Regions from separate parts of the Microbacterium xylanilyticum genome, predicted to be linked through region 3. Evidence: predicted binding sites of a transcription regulator. Region 3 holds the regulator's gene; each other region holds the start of a gene.
What was found. Region 3 encodes LexA, which represses DNA repair genes until DNA is damaged. Its sites were predicted from a motif close to TCGAACANNTGTTCGA; they were not measured.
Positions count from the first base shown of each region.

Region 1 (4,533 bases), 2.5 Mb from region 3:
CCTGCAGGCGTGGGACGCGACGGATGAGCTCCTCGCGGCCGCTGCGCTGACGGACGCGGACGAGCGCAGGATCGATGGATCCGCCATCGCGGTGATCGGCGACGGGTACGGCGCGCTGACGCTGCCGCTCGTCGCCGCCGGTCTCACCGGTGTGCGCGTGCATCAGGACCTGGTCACCGGGCGCCGCGCGCTGGCGCGCAATGCGGAGGAGCTGGCACTCGCCGGATTCGCGCCGCACGAGCTCGATGCGGAGCTGCTCCACGACGCCCGCCTCGTGCTGCTGCAGCTGCCGAAGGGGCTGGCCGAGCTCGAGGAGATCGCCGACGCCATCGCGCGCTGGGCGGCGCCCGAGGTGGTGCTCCTCGCCGGCGGCCGTGTGAAGCACATGACCCTGGCGCAGAACGACGTGCTCGGCCGGTGCTTCGAGCGGGTGCAGCCGCAGCGGGCGGAGCGGAAGTCGCGGCTGATCGTGGCGTCGGACCCGCTGGCGGTGCCGACGGATCCGCCGTTCCCGGTGTCGTCGACGCATCCCGAGTTCGGCTTGACCCTGTGCGCGTACGGCGGGGCGTTCGCCGGCGACCGCGTGGACATCGGCACGCGCGTGCTCCTCGACGTGATGCGCGAGCGGGCGGCCGAGCTGACGGCGCTCGCCGGGCGGGACGGATTCGCGGCCGTCGATCTCGGATGCGGGACGGGGGCGCTCGCAGCGGCCTTGGCCCTCGCCGCTCCCGCGGCGCAGATCATCGCGACCGACCGCTCCGCGGCGGCGGTGCGATCGGCGCGGGCCACCATGGTGGCGAACGGCGTCGCCGACCGCGTGACCGTGACTCTCGACGATGCCGGATCCGAGATCTCGTACGGATCCGTCGATCTGGTGCTGCTGAATCCGCCGTTCCATCTGGGGGCGAGCGTGCACGAGGGCGCCGGGCGGCGGCTCATCGACGCCGCGGCCCGGATGCTGCGGCCCGGCGGCGAGGTCTGGACGGTGTTCAACTCGCACCTCGACCATCGCCGGGCGCTCGCGGCGGCCGTCGGGGAGACCGAGCAGCTCACCCGAACCCCGAAGTTCACCGTGACGAGGTCGGTCCGGCGCTGATCGTCGGATCCGGTCCGTGAGCCTGTCGCGGGTCACCCGATCCGGTCCCTGAGCCTGTGGAGGGGCCCGGACGGTCGGGCCGCCCAGTCCGGCCCCTGAGCTTGTCGAAGGGCCCGGACGGTCGGACACCCGCGCGATCCCGCTCGCCGTTCTCAGGCGATGTGTTCGGTGCGGGCGCGTCCGCCGAGGCGGGGTGCGGTGCCGGTGCCGGGTGGTGGCAGGAACCAGACATTCGCCCTGACACCGACGCCGTCGATGCGGATGCCCCAGCCGTTGTCGTGAACCAGGTGGTGGCACGTCTCACACAGCAGGATGCCGTTGGCGAGGTCCGTGGTGCCGTGGTCGCGTGCCCACCAGTCGATGTGGTGGGCCTTGGTCATCCCCGGTGGCAGCCCGCAGAACGCGCACCCGCCGTCGCGTTCGGTGAGCGCGAGGCGCTGCGCGCGGCTGAACAGGCGACGTTCCCGCCCCCAGGTCAGGACCTCCCCGTCGTTCCCGCACACCCAGGTCACGGTGCTGCCTCCGCCGGCCATGCGGCGGACGGTGTCGATGCTGACCGGCTGGGTGATCCCGTCGATGACCCCGAACCCGGTCCCGGTCTCCAGGTCGGCCTGGTTGACCCGGACCACGACGGTCGCCCCGTTCAGGGTGGTGTTGCGCAGACAGGTGAGCGCATGCTCCGCGAAGTGAACGAGCGCGTCGGCCTGGATCTGCTGCACAGTCCGCCGGTCCGCGTCCGGCGCGGCAGGATCCCGCCCCTCACGCTTCGCCGCGAACTCCGCCGACACGTACCCCTCGATCGCGGTCTTCACCGCCGCACCCCGCGCAGGGTCCAGGGTCGCGTTCAGGTGCAGCATCCCGTCCCGCTCGAACATCGACAGGGATGCGCGGCCGCGTCGTTCCTCTTCCCGGGGTGCCACCCCGTCGGGGTCCAGGTGGGCTTCGAGCCGCACCACCATCCGCCGCACCTCGTCCAACGACAGTCCCGGCGCCCTAGCGACCAGGAACTGCTCCGCCTCGGCGACGGCCGCACGCCCGATCTTCACGATCATCCGGTCCAGGAACGTGACGACCAGGTCCGCCGCGGCCGCGCCGATCCGCCCCGCGGCCAGTGCGGCGCGCACGGCGGGGAACTTCGCCGGCAGGGTCACGCCGAGCAGGTTCGTGCGCGGTCCGGTCGCCTCCCCGACCTTGACCAGCCGGTGAGCGTCCCCGGTCGAGGAGCCCGTGGTGGTGGCGATCAGGTGTGCCGCATTCCGGAACCCGTGCTGCTTCGCCAGCGACTCCGGCCCGAGCTCGCGCCGCGACTCCCGGGCGATCCCGGTTGCGACCTCCGCATGCACAGCATCCAGGGTCCGCCGCACCTGACCGATGGCATCGCCGTTCACCGCCACCAGCTGCGCCCGCGACAACCCCGCACCCGACCCGGCCGCGCCCCACACGTCCGCGAGGAGCCGGGTGGCTTCCAGAAGCGGGTCGAGGGTGCTGGTCATGCTCCGATCCTACCAGGAATCGAAACTATGTTCTAGTATTCTTCACGGATGTTTTCGTCTCAGGACCTGGGAATTCCCTGCAAGGTCGGAGCGCCGGCGCCCGCAACCTGAGCGTGCGAGAGCGGCGCCATCAGACCTCGACGTCGACGACCCAGCCAGGGCTCCGGGCGACGATCGCGCCGTCCTCGGGATCCGGCCGCGGAGCGGCTTCCGCGACGTCGGAGAAGTCCCGGCTGTCCGCGCCGGCAGTCCGACCGGATTTGCCACCGGATCGGGATCTCGTTACGTTGGAATGCGGGCCGCGAGGCCCCAAGACCAGTCCGCGGCCGCGTCCTTCTTTCGATTCTGCTGTGCACGAAGAGGCGTGGGCGTACGGTCGATGATCTCTGCGCAGGATCCGAAATCCTGCGCCCGCGCCGCCTGCACGGCTCTGTCGAAGCGGCCCTGTGATCGTCACCCGGGCGTGACCGATGCAGGCCTCCCCGCACGGGTGAGGCCGCGGGGGAAACGTGTCCGAAACCGCTCTGGAAGCGCGTCATCTGTTCAAGGTGTTCGGGAAGAATCCGAACCAGGCCATCCGCCGTCTGAAGGCCGGCGAAACCCGATCCGACGTGTCCGACGCCGGCACCGCCGCCGTCATCGACGCGAGCTTCACCGTGAAGCGCGGCGAGATCTTCGTGATCATGGGGCTGTCCGGATCCGGCAAGTCCACCATCATCCGCATGCTCAACGGGCTGCATGAGGCGACTGACGGATCCGTCCTCGTCGCCGGCGACCCGATCACCGGCATCCCGGCGTCGCGGCTGCGCGAGATCCGCCGCGACCGCATCTCGATGGTGTTCCAGCACTTCGCCCTGCTGCCGCACCGCACGGTGGCCGCGAACGTGGCGTACCCGCTCGAGCTCAAGGGCATCGGGAAGGCCGAGCGCCTGGCGCGGGCCGAGGAGATCCTGACCCTCGTGGGCCTGGGAGGACAGGGCGAGAAGCTGCCGTCGGAGCTCTCCGGCGGCATGCAGCAGCGCGTCGGCATCGCGCGCGCCCTCGCTGCCGACACCGACATCCTGCTCATGGACGAGGCGTTCAGCGCGCTGGATCCGCTCATCCGCCGCGAGATGCAGGAGCAGCTGCTCGAGCTGCAGCAGAAGCTGCAGAAGACCATCGTCTTCATCACGCACGACCTCAACGAGGCCATGTTCCTCGGCGACCGCATCGCCGTGATGCGCGACGGCCGCATCGTGCAGATCGGCACGCCCGAGGACATCCTCACCGACCCCGCGAACAGCTACGTCGAGCAGTTCGTGCAGGACGTCGACCGCGCCCGCGTGCTCACCGCCGCGAACGTCATGGAGCGCCCGCGTCCGGTCGTCTCCGAGACCGCCGGCCCGCGCACGGCGCTCAAGCAGATGCGCGACGCCTTCATGTCGGCGACCTACGTCGTGGGCCGCGACCGCAAGCTGATCGGCATCGTCACCGACCGCGACGTGGTGAAGCTGATCCGCCGCGGCGCCACCACGATCACCTCCGCGCTCAAGCCCGCCACGCAGGTCGTGGACGAGGGCGAGGTGCTCATGAACCTGTTCATCCCGGCCGTGGAGTCGCCGCTGCCGCTGGCCGTGGCCGATGCCGAGGGCCGTCTCGTCGGCGTCATCCCGCGCATCACCCTGCTCGCCGCGCTCGGCCCTGGACCGGGAGCCACGGGCGAGATCAACCTGCCGGTGCTGCCGCTGCCGCAGGCCGAGATCGACGCCGTCCTCGACGACGGCTGGACCGCCCCCACCGCCTCCGCCGGATCCACCGGAGCCCCCACCGGCTCGGCCGCCGGAGCCACCGGTACCGCCCCCGCCACGGGGAGCACCCGCACCGCGCCGGGCTCGTCGACCGAGGAGGTCACCCGATGAACGTCCTCCCCCTCGGATCCTGGGTCGCGGTCGCCGTCGACTGGAT
Region 1 is NZ_BAAIEN010000002.1:89,502-94,034, forward strand. It holds gene ACYQ1L_RS00930 (class I SAM-dependent methyltransferase) at 1-1,096, shown strand, start outside; gene ACYQ1L_RS00935 (DUF222 domain-containing protein) at 1,249-2,589, opposite strand; gene ACYQ1L_RS00940 (quaternary amine ABC transporter ATP-binding protein) at 3,099-4,487, shown strand; gene ACYQ1L_RS00945 (ABC transporter permease) at 4,484-4,533, shown strand, end outside.
Region 1: the regulator LexA is predicted to act here: its motif matches at 2,609-2,624, upstream of ACYQ1L_RS00935 (DUF222 domain-containing protein).

Region 2 (4,533 bases), 1.2 Mb from region 3:
CGGCGACGACCTGGAACTCCTGCTCGCGGCCGCGGAGCTCATCGTCTCCTCGCAGTTCGGGTCGACCTCGATGCTGCAGCGCAAGCTGCGTGTCGGCTTCGCCAAAGCCGGGCGACTCATGGATCTCCTGGAGTCGCGAGAGATCGTCGGCCCGTCCGAGGGGTCGAAGGCGCGTGACGTGCTCGTGACGCCGGAGCAGCTGCCGGGGGTGCTGGCGAAGCTGCGCGGGGAGGACGTCCCGTCGGCCCCGGCCGCTCCGGCGGCGGTTCCACCGCGGCCGGCGGATCCGGTCCCGGCGTCGTCGGGCCACGGATCCGATCGCTACGGCGAGGACCCGCTGGAGGCGCAGTACCGCGGTCTCCCCGAGGTCGAGGCGGAGTCGGATGAGGACGCCTGGGGCCTGACGGGACGCGACTGATGGCCATCCCGCGGCAGCTGCCGAACGCGATCACCGTCGCTCGCATCCCGCTGGCGGTCGTCTTCTTCGTGCTCCTCCTGCTGGGCGGCACGAACGGCGCGACCCAGCCCGTGCTGCGCTGGGTCGCCGCCGCGCTGTTCATCCTCGCGATCTCGACGGACTGGGTGGACGGCTACCTCGCCCGCAGGTACGACCTGGTCAGCGACTTCGGCAAGCTCTGGGATCCGATCGCGGACAAGCTGCTCACCGGAGCGGGTTTCATCGGCCTGGCCATCCTCGGCGAGGTGTGGTGGTGGCTCGTGCTGATCATCCTCGTCCGGGAATGGGGCATCACCATCCACCGGTTCATGATCGTCAAGGAGCACGTCGTCGCCGCAGCGTGGATGGGCAAGATCAAGACCACGGTGCAGGCCATCGCGCTCTCCTGGGCGCTGCTGCCGCTGCATATGTGGATCGGCCTCCCCGTGTGGTCCGTGACGACCACCGTGCTCATGGTGATCGCGCTGATCCTCACGATCCTCAGCGGGATCGACTACATCGTGGCGCAGGTGCGGGGATCCCGGGCCGACCGCGGCGCGGCGTCCTGATGCGCGACGCGGCGGACGCGGCGGCAGCGGTGCTCGACGCTCTGCGCCGCCGTGGCATGACCCTGGCGGTCGCCGAGTCGCTCACCGGCGGAGCGCTCTCGGCGACCCTCGTCGCAGTGCCCGGCGCCTCGGACGTGCTCAACGGCGCGGTGGTCGCCTATGCGACGCCGGTCAAGGCGTCCCTGCTCGGCGTGGACCGCGCGCTGCTGGCGGCGCACGGTCCGGTGGACCCGGAGGTCGCCCGGCAGATGGCCGCGGGGGCCCGCGTCGCGCTGGCCGTCGATGGGCGCGCGGCGGACGTCGGCGTCGCCACGACGGGGGTCGCCGGTCCGACGCCGCAGGGCGGGCAGCCTGTCGGCACCGTGCACATCGGGGTGAGTGCGGGCGAGCGCACGATCAGCCGCGCCTTCCTGTTCCCCGGAGACCGGGCGGCGATCCGCGCGGCGACGGTGGGCGCCGCGCTCGCGCTGGTCGCCGAGGTGCTGGCCGACGTGGATCCGGGTGGCGGCGCGCCCGGGCGTGACGACGGGGAATAGACTTCTTGTCAGAGAAGTTGAGTCGAGTGTGCTCACATTCAACGCACAGGACGAAACACTAGCGTCGAACATGTCAGGTCGGGTTAGACTGACCATCCGATCCGGCGGCCACGCCGGATCGATGGGGGAGAGGAGGTCCCGATGATTCTCGTACGACAGGAGATCGGTGACGTGCTGCGGGACTTCCGTCTGCAGAAGGGCCGCACCCTCCGTCAGGTCGCCGGCAAGGCGTCGGTCGCTCTCGGATACCTCAGCGAGGTCGAGCGCGGTCAGAAGGAGGCGTCGAGCGAGATCCTCGCCTCGGTCGCCGAAGCGCTCGATGTGCCCATCTCGACCATCATGCGCGAGGTCGGCGATCGGATCGCCGTGCTCGAGGGCCTGCAGGTCATCCCGGACGTCGTCCCGGACGAGCTGGTGGCCTCGGTCGAGTCCGAGCTGTCCCTGCGCTGATCGTCGGATGCGGCGAAGCGAATTCCTCCGCGCGGTGGATGCGGAGTTCGGCTCGCGCGGTGCCGCCCTCGTGGCGGATCTCGTGCTGACGGCTGTCGGCGGGCGCACGGCCGCGCAGGCCATGGAGGCCGGCGTGCCTCCGCGCGAGGTGTGGCTGGCGCTGTGCGCCGAGACGGACGTTCCGGAATCCCGTCGCTACGGGGCGGGGCGGCTCGAGCCGAAGCGGCGCTGAGCCCCGACCGCGGGTTCCCCGGTGTTCGATCCGGGATCCGTCTCGCACCGGCGTGTCGTCGAAGACATGTTCGAGGTGCGGGTATCGTCCTGCACAGATGGTTTTGTGATCGGGTTCTGCACGGATCGAGGCGATTCCGGCGCTATGTCGGTGGCTCCTCCTACCGTGTTCCCCATGACCACGAGGTCATACGCCTTGTCGGAGAGTTCGCCCAGCCGGGGTGGCCGCGACAGCCTACAGGCGGCAGTTCACGAGCACGAAGGAGCACGTCATGCCCTCACCCGCAGACCGCGAGAAGGCCCTGGAGTCGGCACTCGCCCAGATCGACAAGCAGTTCGGAAAGGGCTCGGTCATGCGGCTGGGCAGCGATGAGCGCGCCCCCGTCGAGGTCATCCCGACCGGTTCGATCGCCCTCGACGTGGCCCTTGGCGTCGGCGGACTGCCGCGCGGCCGCATCATCGAGATCTACGGCCCGGAGTCCTCGGGTAAGACGACGCTGACCCTGCACGCGATCGCGAACGTGCAGCGCGCCGGCGGCATCGCCGCCTTCGTCGACGCGGAGCACGCGCTCGACCCCGACTACGCGAAGAAGCTCGGCGTCGACATCGACCAGCTGCTGGTCTCCCAGCCCGACACGGGTGAGCAGGCGCTCGAGATCGCCGACATGCTGATCCGCTCCGGCGCGATCGACCTCGTCGTCATCGACTCCGTCGCCGCCCTCGTGCCGCGCGCCGAGATCGAGGGCGAGATGGGCGATTCGCACGTGGGCCTGCAGGCGCGCCTGATGTCGCAGGCGCTGCGCAAGCTGACCGGTGGCCTGAACCAGACCAAGACGACCGCGATCTTCATCAACCAGCTGCGCGAGAAGATCGGCGTGTTCTTCGGCTCGCCGGAGACCACGGCCGGTGGAAAGGCGCTGAAGTTCTATGCGTCGGTCCGCCTCGACATCCGTCGCATCGAGACGCTGAAGGACGGCGCCGAGGCAGTCGGAAACCGCACCCGCGTCAAGGTCGTGAAGAACAAGATGGCGCCGCCGTTCAAGCAGGCCGAGTTCGACATCCTGTACGGCACGGGCATCTCCCGCGAGGGCAGCCTGATCGACTTCGGCGTCGACCACGGCATCGTGAAGAAGTCGGGCGCCTGGTACACCTACGACGGCGACCAGCTCGGCCAGGGCAAGGAGAACGCCCGCAACTTCCTGCTGAAGAACCCGGACATCGCCGAGACGATCGAGACGCAGATCAAGCAGAAGCTCGGCATCGGCGGCGCGGCGGCGCCCGTCGCGGCGGCCGACGAGCTGGCTCAGCGCCGCCCGGCTTGATGTTTCGACGTCGCTCAACAACCGGGGTGAGCTATGGATGACGGGAGCGGGGCGCCGTCCGACGACGAGCGCCTCGCCCCCGTGATCCCGCTCTTCGGCGCACGCGGGTCCGACGCTGCGGCTCGACCGAGCTCGGCAAACGAGAGCACCGGCAAGCCCAGGTCTGAGGCGGAGTGGCGCTCGACCTGGGCTGAGGAGTCCGCGGCAGAACGGCGCGGGCCCAGTCTCCGGCACCCGGCTGCAGCGGCGCTCGCGGCCGGGGAGCCGGACGGCGAGGCGCAGCCCGCCGCCTCGGACCGGCGACGCGGTCTGCGCCCCGTCGGGCGGCACCAGGAGGCCGACGCTGCCGTTGCGGCTGATCCGATCGCGGCGGCGACGGAGTCCCTGGTCCGACGGCTGCGGTCCAAGCAGCTGTCGAGCAGGGAGGCGCGGGACGCGCTCCGCGAGTTCGGCGTCTCCGCAGACGACAGGGACACGATCATCGCCGAGTTCGAGCAGCGCGGCTATCTCGACGACGTCTCGCTCGCCGAGCTGCTGGTGACTTCGGGCTCGCAGCGGAAGGGTCAGGGGAGGGTCGCGATCGCGCGGACGCTCAGCCAACGGGGCATCCCGAGGGAGATCGCCGATGAGGCGCTGTCCGTCCTGGAGGACGACGATGCCGAGCGCGCCCTCGACTACGCCCGGTCCAAGGTTTCGAGCCTGCGCCGCTACGACGAGGACACGGCCATCCGGCGCATCGTGGGTCAGCTGTCCCGCCGGGGCTACGGCGGAAGCACTGCGCTGACCGCGGCTCGCACCGCATGGCGCGAGACGCAGCGCGGTGCGGGCGTCGGCAGAGTGCGGTTCGAAGAGAGCTGACGTCGCCGAGCCGGTCGTTCGCGCCGGACGCCCGCAGCGGTCCGATTCCCACCGGGCGAAAGTAGAATGGCAGGCACTATGACCATTCCCCTCTCAGAGCCCACGATCATCGCGCCCTCCGCCGCGGCGCT
Region 2 is NZ_BAAIEN010000002.1:1,348,198-1,352,730, forward strand. It holds gene ACYQ1L_RS06915 (DNA translocase FtsK) at 1-418, shown strand, start outside; gene pgsA (CDP-diacylglycerol--glycerol-3-phosphate 3-phosphatidyltransferase) at 418-1,005, shown strand; gene ACYQ1L_RS06925 (CinA family protein) at 1,005-1,541, shown strand; gene ACYQ1L_RS06930 (helix-turn-helix domain-containing protein) at 1,683-1,991, shown strand; gene ACYQ1L_RS06935 (DUF3046 domain-containing protein) at 1,999-2,223, shown strand; gene recA (recombinase RecA) at 2,495-3,544, shown strand; gene ACYQ1L_RS06945 (regulatory protein RecX) at 3,578-4,402, shown strand; gene miaB (tRNA (N6-isopentenyl adenosine(37)-C2)-methylthiotransferase MiaB) at 4,481-4,533, shown strand, end outside.
Region 2: the regulator LexA is predicted to act here: its motif matches at 2,282-2,297, upstream of recA (recombinase RecA).

Region 3 (4,533 bases):
CGCGACGTCCTCCACGGTGTGGTGGGCGTCGATGTGGGTGTCCCCGGAGGCGCGGACGGTGAGGTCGGTCAGCGAGTGCTTCGCGAACGCCGTGAGGAGGTGGTCGAAGAACGGCACCGAGGTGTCGATGTGGCTCTGACCGGTCCCGTCGAGGTTCAGCTCGAGCTCGATCGTCGACTCGGACGTCGAGCGGGTGCGGCGGGAGGTGCGAGCGGTCATGAGGGCGATCCTATCGAGGCGAGCGCGTCCAGGAACGCGGTGGTCTCCGCTTCCGTGCCGGCCGTGACACGGAGGTGGTTCGGGATCCCGACGTCGCGGATCAGCACGCCCTTGTCGTAGAGGGCGCGCCAGGTGGCTGCCGGGTCGGCGACCCCGCCGAACAGCACGAAGTTCGACCAGGAGCGGTGCGGCGTGTAGCCGAGAGCCTCGAGCGTGGCGGTGATGCGGTCCCGCTGCGCCACGATCTCGTCGACCATCGCGAGCATCATCGGCGCGTTGCGCAGCGCCGCGAGGGCCGCGGCCTGCGTGAGCGCGCTGAGGTGGTACGGCAGGCGCACCAGGCGGAGCGCGTCGATGAACGCGGGATCCGCCGCGAGATAGCCGACCCGCGCCCCGGCGAAGGCGAACGCCTTGCTCATCGTGCGGGACACGGCGAGCCGCGGGCGCCCGTCGAGCAGGGTGAGCGCCGACGGGGAGTCCTTCGGCGCGAACTCCTGGTAAGCCTCATCGACGATGACGATCCCCCGCGCGGCCTCGTACACCGCTTCGATCACCTCGAGCGGAAGCGGTGTGCCGGTGGGGTTGTTCGGCGCGCACAAAAGGATCACGTCGGGGTCGTGCTGTCGCACCTGGGCGACGGCCTCCTCGACGGTGATCTCGTAATCCGGGTGCCGGGTGCCCGCGATCCAGGTCGCGCCGGTCCCCTGTGCGAGCAGCGGGTACATCGAGTAGGTCGGGGCGAACCCGAAGACGGTCCGCTCGGGTCCGGCGAACGCCTGCAGGATGTGCTGCAGCACCTCGTTGGAGCCGTTGCCCGCCCAGATGTTCGCCGCCTGGAGGTCGTGGCCGAGATACTCGGCGAACGCCGTGCGCAGCTCCGTGAACTCCCGGTCCGGGTAGCGGTTCACGTCGCGCAGTGCGACGGCGACCTCGTCGAGGATGTCGCTCGCCACCTGCTCGGGCACCGGATGGGTGTTCTCGTTCACATTGAGCGCCACCGGCAGCGGCGCCTGCGGGGCTCCGTACGGGCGCAGCCCGCGGAGGTCGTCGCGAAGGGGTAAGTCATCGAGCGAGACAGTCACCCTGCCATGCTAGGCGGCGCGGCTGTGAGGCCCGGCACAGATGTCGGCGGTTGCTGAGCTCCGTCGAAGCACGGATCAGCGCCCGGTGGCGCCGTACTGCGCCGGGATCGCGAGGTGCTGGCCGACCTCGATGACGCCGCCGTCGATCAGGTTGAGCTTCGAGATCTCGGCGACGACGTCGCGCGGGTCGTCGTTCGGCGCGACCTCGCCCGCGATCGACCACAGCGTGTCGCCGGGCTGCACGGTGACGGTCGAGAAGGTGCCGGCGGCCGTGTGCTGCGCCGAGGCGAGGGCCGTGCCGCCGCTGAGCGCCGCGAAGGCGATCGCGCCCGCCACCGGCAGCGCGACCAGCGCCGCCAGCACGCGCCGTCCGCGTGCGGTGATCCGCAGGCGCGTGGCGGGGACCGGTCCGGCGAAGGTGATGCTGCTCATGGTGCTTCTCCTCTGTGTGGTGCGGGTCCGCCTCTCCCCGGATCCCGGTCCTCTGTGTGAGGATCCGGGGTTCCGGGCCTCTGGAGAGGCGAACCTACGTTCCGAAACTACTTTCGAGTTCGAACATCTGTCAAGCATTCTTCGAAATTGGCTTCGCCGACTTCGCCGACACGCTCGAACAGATCTACCGATTCCGACCCGATCTCGGATACGGTTTCGATACCGAGACCCCATCACGGACCACCGACATTCGAACCGCCGCCCGCAGTTCGGGCGGATCGACCGGATCCGAGACGGCACGACGCACACGAAGGAGATGGCATGAGCGACGGCGCGACCCCCGGCTCCGAGGCCCCGCGGACGCGGCGCCGCAAGAGCCTCAGTGCGAAGCAGATGGCGATCCTCGAGGTCATCCAGACCTCGATCGCCCGGCACGGCTACCCGCCGAGCATGCGCGAGATCGGCGACGCCGTCGGCCTGAAGTCGCTGAGCAGCGTGACGCACCAGCTCGGACAGCTGGAGCTGAGCGGCTACCTGCGCCGCGACCCGGGCAAGACGCGCGCCATGGAGGTGCTGATCGACCTGCCCGGCATGTCCGCGGAGAACCCGGCCGATGCCGCGCCCGCCGTCGGCGATGCGGCGCTGGTCCCGCTGGTCGGCCGCATCGCCGCCGGAGTGCCGATCACGGCCGAGCAGCAGGTCGAGGAGATCTTCCCGCTGCCGCGTCAGCTGGTGGGCAAGGGCGACCTGTTCATGCTCAAGGTCTCCGGCGAGTCGATGATCGACGCGGCCATCTGCGACGGCGACTGGGTGGTCGTGCGCTCGCAGGGCACGGCGGAGAACGGCGAGATCGTCGCCGCGATGCTCGACGGCGAGGCGACCGTGAAGACGTTCCGCCGTCGCGACGGCCACGTCTGGCTGCTCCCCCGCAACAGCGCCTTCGAGCCCATCCTCGGCGACGACGCCACGGTGCTCGGCAAGGTCGTCGCGGTCCTGCGCGCGGTCTGAGCGCGCCTACGCGCGGCCGGGGCGCGACACGGTGAGGACGACACCGTCGGCGATCGCGTAGGGGCTCGCGGTGATCAGCGCGCCGAGGGACCGCTTCATCCGGGAGATCTCGGCGCGCACCGTGACCTGGTGGGCTCCGTCGCCGTAGACGACCCGGCTGAGCCGTTCCGCCGACGCCCCGGCACGGCCGTGTTCGGCGATCGCCGCCAGCAGCGCAGCCGGGCGCGCGCCGAGGGCGGTCCGCCAGGACGACTGCGCCGAGCACACCTCCAGCACGGCCTGCGGCGCCGTGAGGTCCAGGGTCGCGCGGACGGTCGCGGAGCCGCCGCGGGGCCGCACGATCCACCCTCCGTGCACCGGCTCCGGCACGCACAGGCCGAGTCCGGGCAGAGCGATCGCGCGGTCGGCCCGCGGCGCGTCGATCCGGGGCCCGACGCTCACCCCGCGCTGCACGGCGACCCAGCCATGGTCGTCGACCACGAGCACGGGCTCGTTCGCCGCGGCCAGCAGCGGCTGCACCGCGGTGCGCAGCCGCTCCAGGTGCTCGCCGTGCCGGCGCCACAGGCGTGCCTCCGCCAGGGACGCCGAAGCGCTCACGAGGGCCCGGATCGCGGGATGCAGGGTCAGCGCAGGGCCGCTCACGTCGACGACGCCGAGCAGGCGGCCGTCGATCGGGTCGTGGATCGGCGCTGCCGAGCAGTACCACGGCACCTGCGCGTTCTCGAAGTGCTCGGCCGAGAACAGCTGCACGGGAGCCGCCTCGGCCAGCGCCGTGCCGATGGCGTTCGTCCCCACGGCGTCCTCGGTCCACACCGCGCCCTCGGTGAAGCCCAGCGCGTCCGCCTGGTGCTTCACCCGTGCCGAACCGCTGCGCCAGAGCACGACGCCATCGGCGTCCGTGACGACCACGAGGTACGAGGAGGCATCCGCCGCCGCCAGCAGCGGGGCGCGGAGATCGTCCAGCACGAGCGCGAGCCGAGAGTCCCGCCGGCGCGCCTCGACCTCGGCCGGCCCGAGCGGGTCGCGCCGGCCCCGTCCTTCCGGGTCGACGCCGAACTCGAGCGCACGCCGCCATGAGCGCGCCACCAGCTCCCGCGGGCGCTCCGGCGGGGCCGCACCCGACAGCACCGCGTCGTGCACGCGCACGAGACTGCGCGCCAGGTCGGCCAGGTCGGGCGTCGTCGCCATGGCCGGGAGCGTAGCGCGCCGAACGCTGCGTCCGGTTGCAACATCGTGCAACGCTTCACCACCGGGTTCCGGCGGGCGTGTGCTGTCACCATGACTCAGCTCGATGAACGGCCCGCAGTGTCGCCGGCCGCCCCTGCCCTCACGGATGCGGATCCCGCCACAGCCTGGTTCGCCGCCTTCGAGGAGGCGCTCGCCGCGCGTGACATCGCCGCGGCCGCCGACCTCTTCGCGACGACCAGCTTCTGGCGGGATCTGGTGTCCTTCACCTGGAACATCACGACCACCGAGAACCGCGACGGCGTCACGGAGCTCCTCACCGCGACGCTGGATCGCACGGACCCCCATGACTTCCGCCTGACGGAGCCCGCGGAGACGGCGGACGGCGTCACCACCGCGTGGTTCGAGTTCTCCACCGCGGTCGGACGGGGCCGCGGCCTGGTGCGCCTCATCGACCAGGACGGTCCCAAGGCGTGGACGCTGCTCACCACCCTCTTCGAGCTGACCGGGCACGAGGAGCCGCTGCGCGAGCGCCGCCCGATGGGGGCCGAGCACGGCGCCCGGCGGGATCGCGTCACCTGGCTGGAGCGGCGCCAGGCGGAGGAGG
Region 3 is NZ_BAAIEN010000002.1:2,559,184-2,563,716, forward strand. It holds gene hisB (imidazoleglycerol-phosphate dehydratase HisB) at 1-219, opposite strand, end outside; gene ACYQ1L_RS12910 (histidinol-phosphate transaminase) at 216-1,301, opposite strand; gene ACYQ1L_RS12915 (LysM peptidoglycan-binding domain-containing protein) at 1,377-1,733, opposite strand; gene lexA (transcriptional repressor LexA) at 2,055-2,741, shown strand; gene ACYQ1L_RS12925 (GAF domain-containing protein) at 2,748-3,929, opposite strand; gene ACYQ1L_RS12930 (flavin-containing monooxygenase) at 4,020-4,533, shown strand, end outside.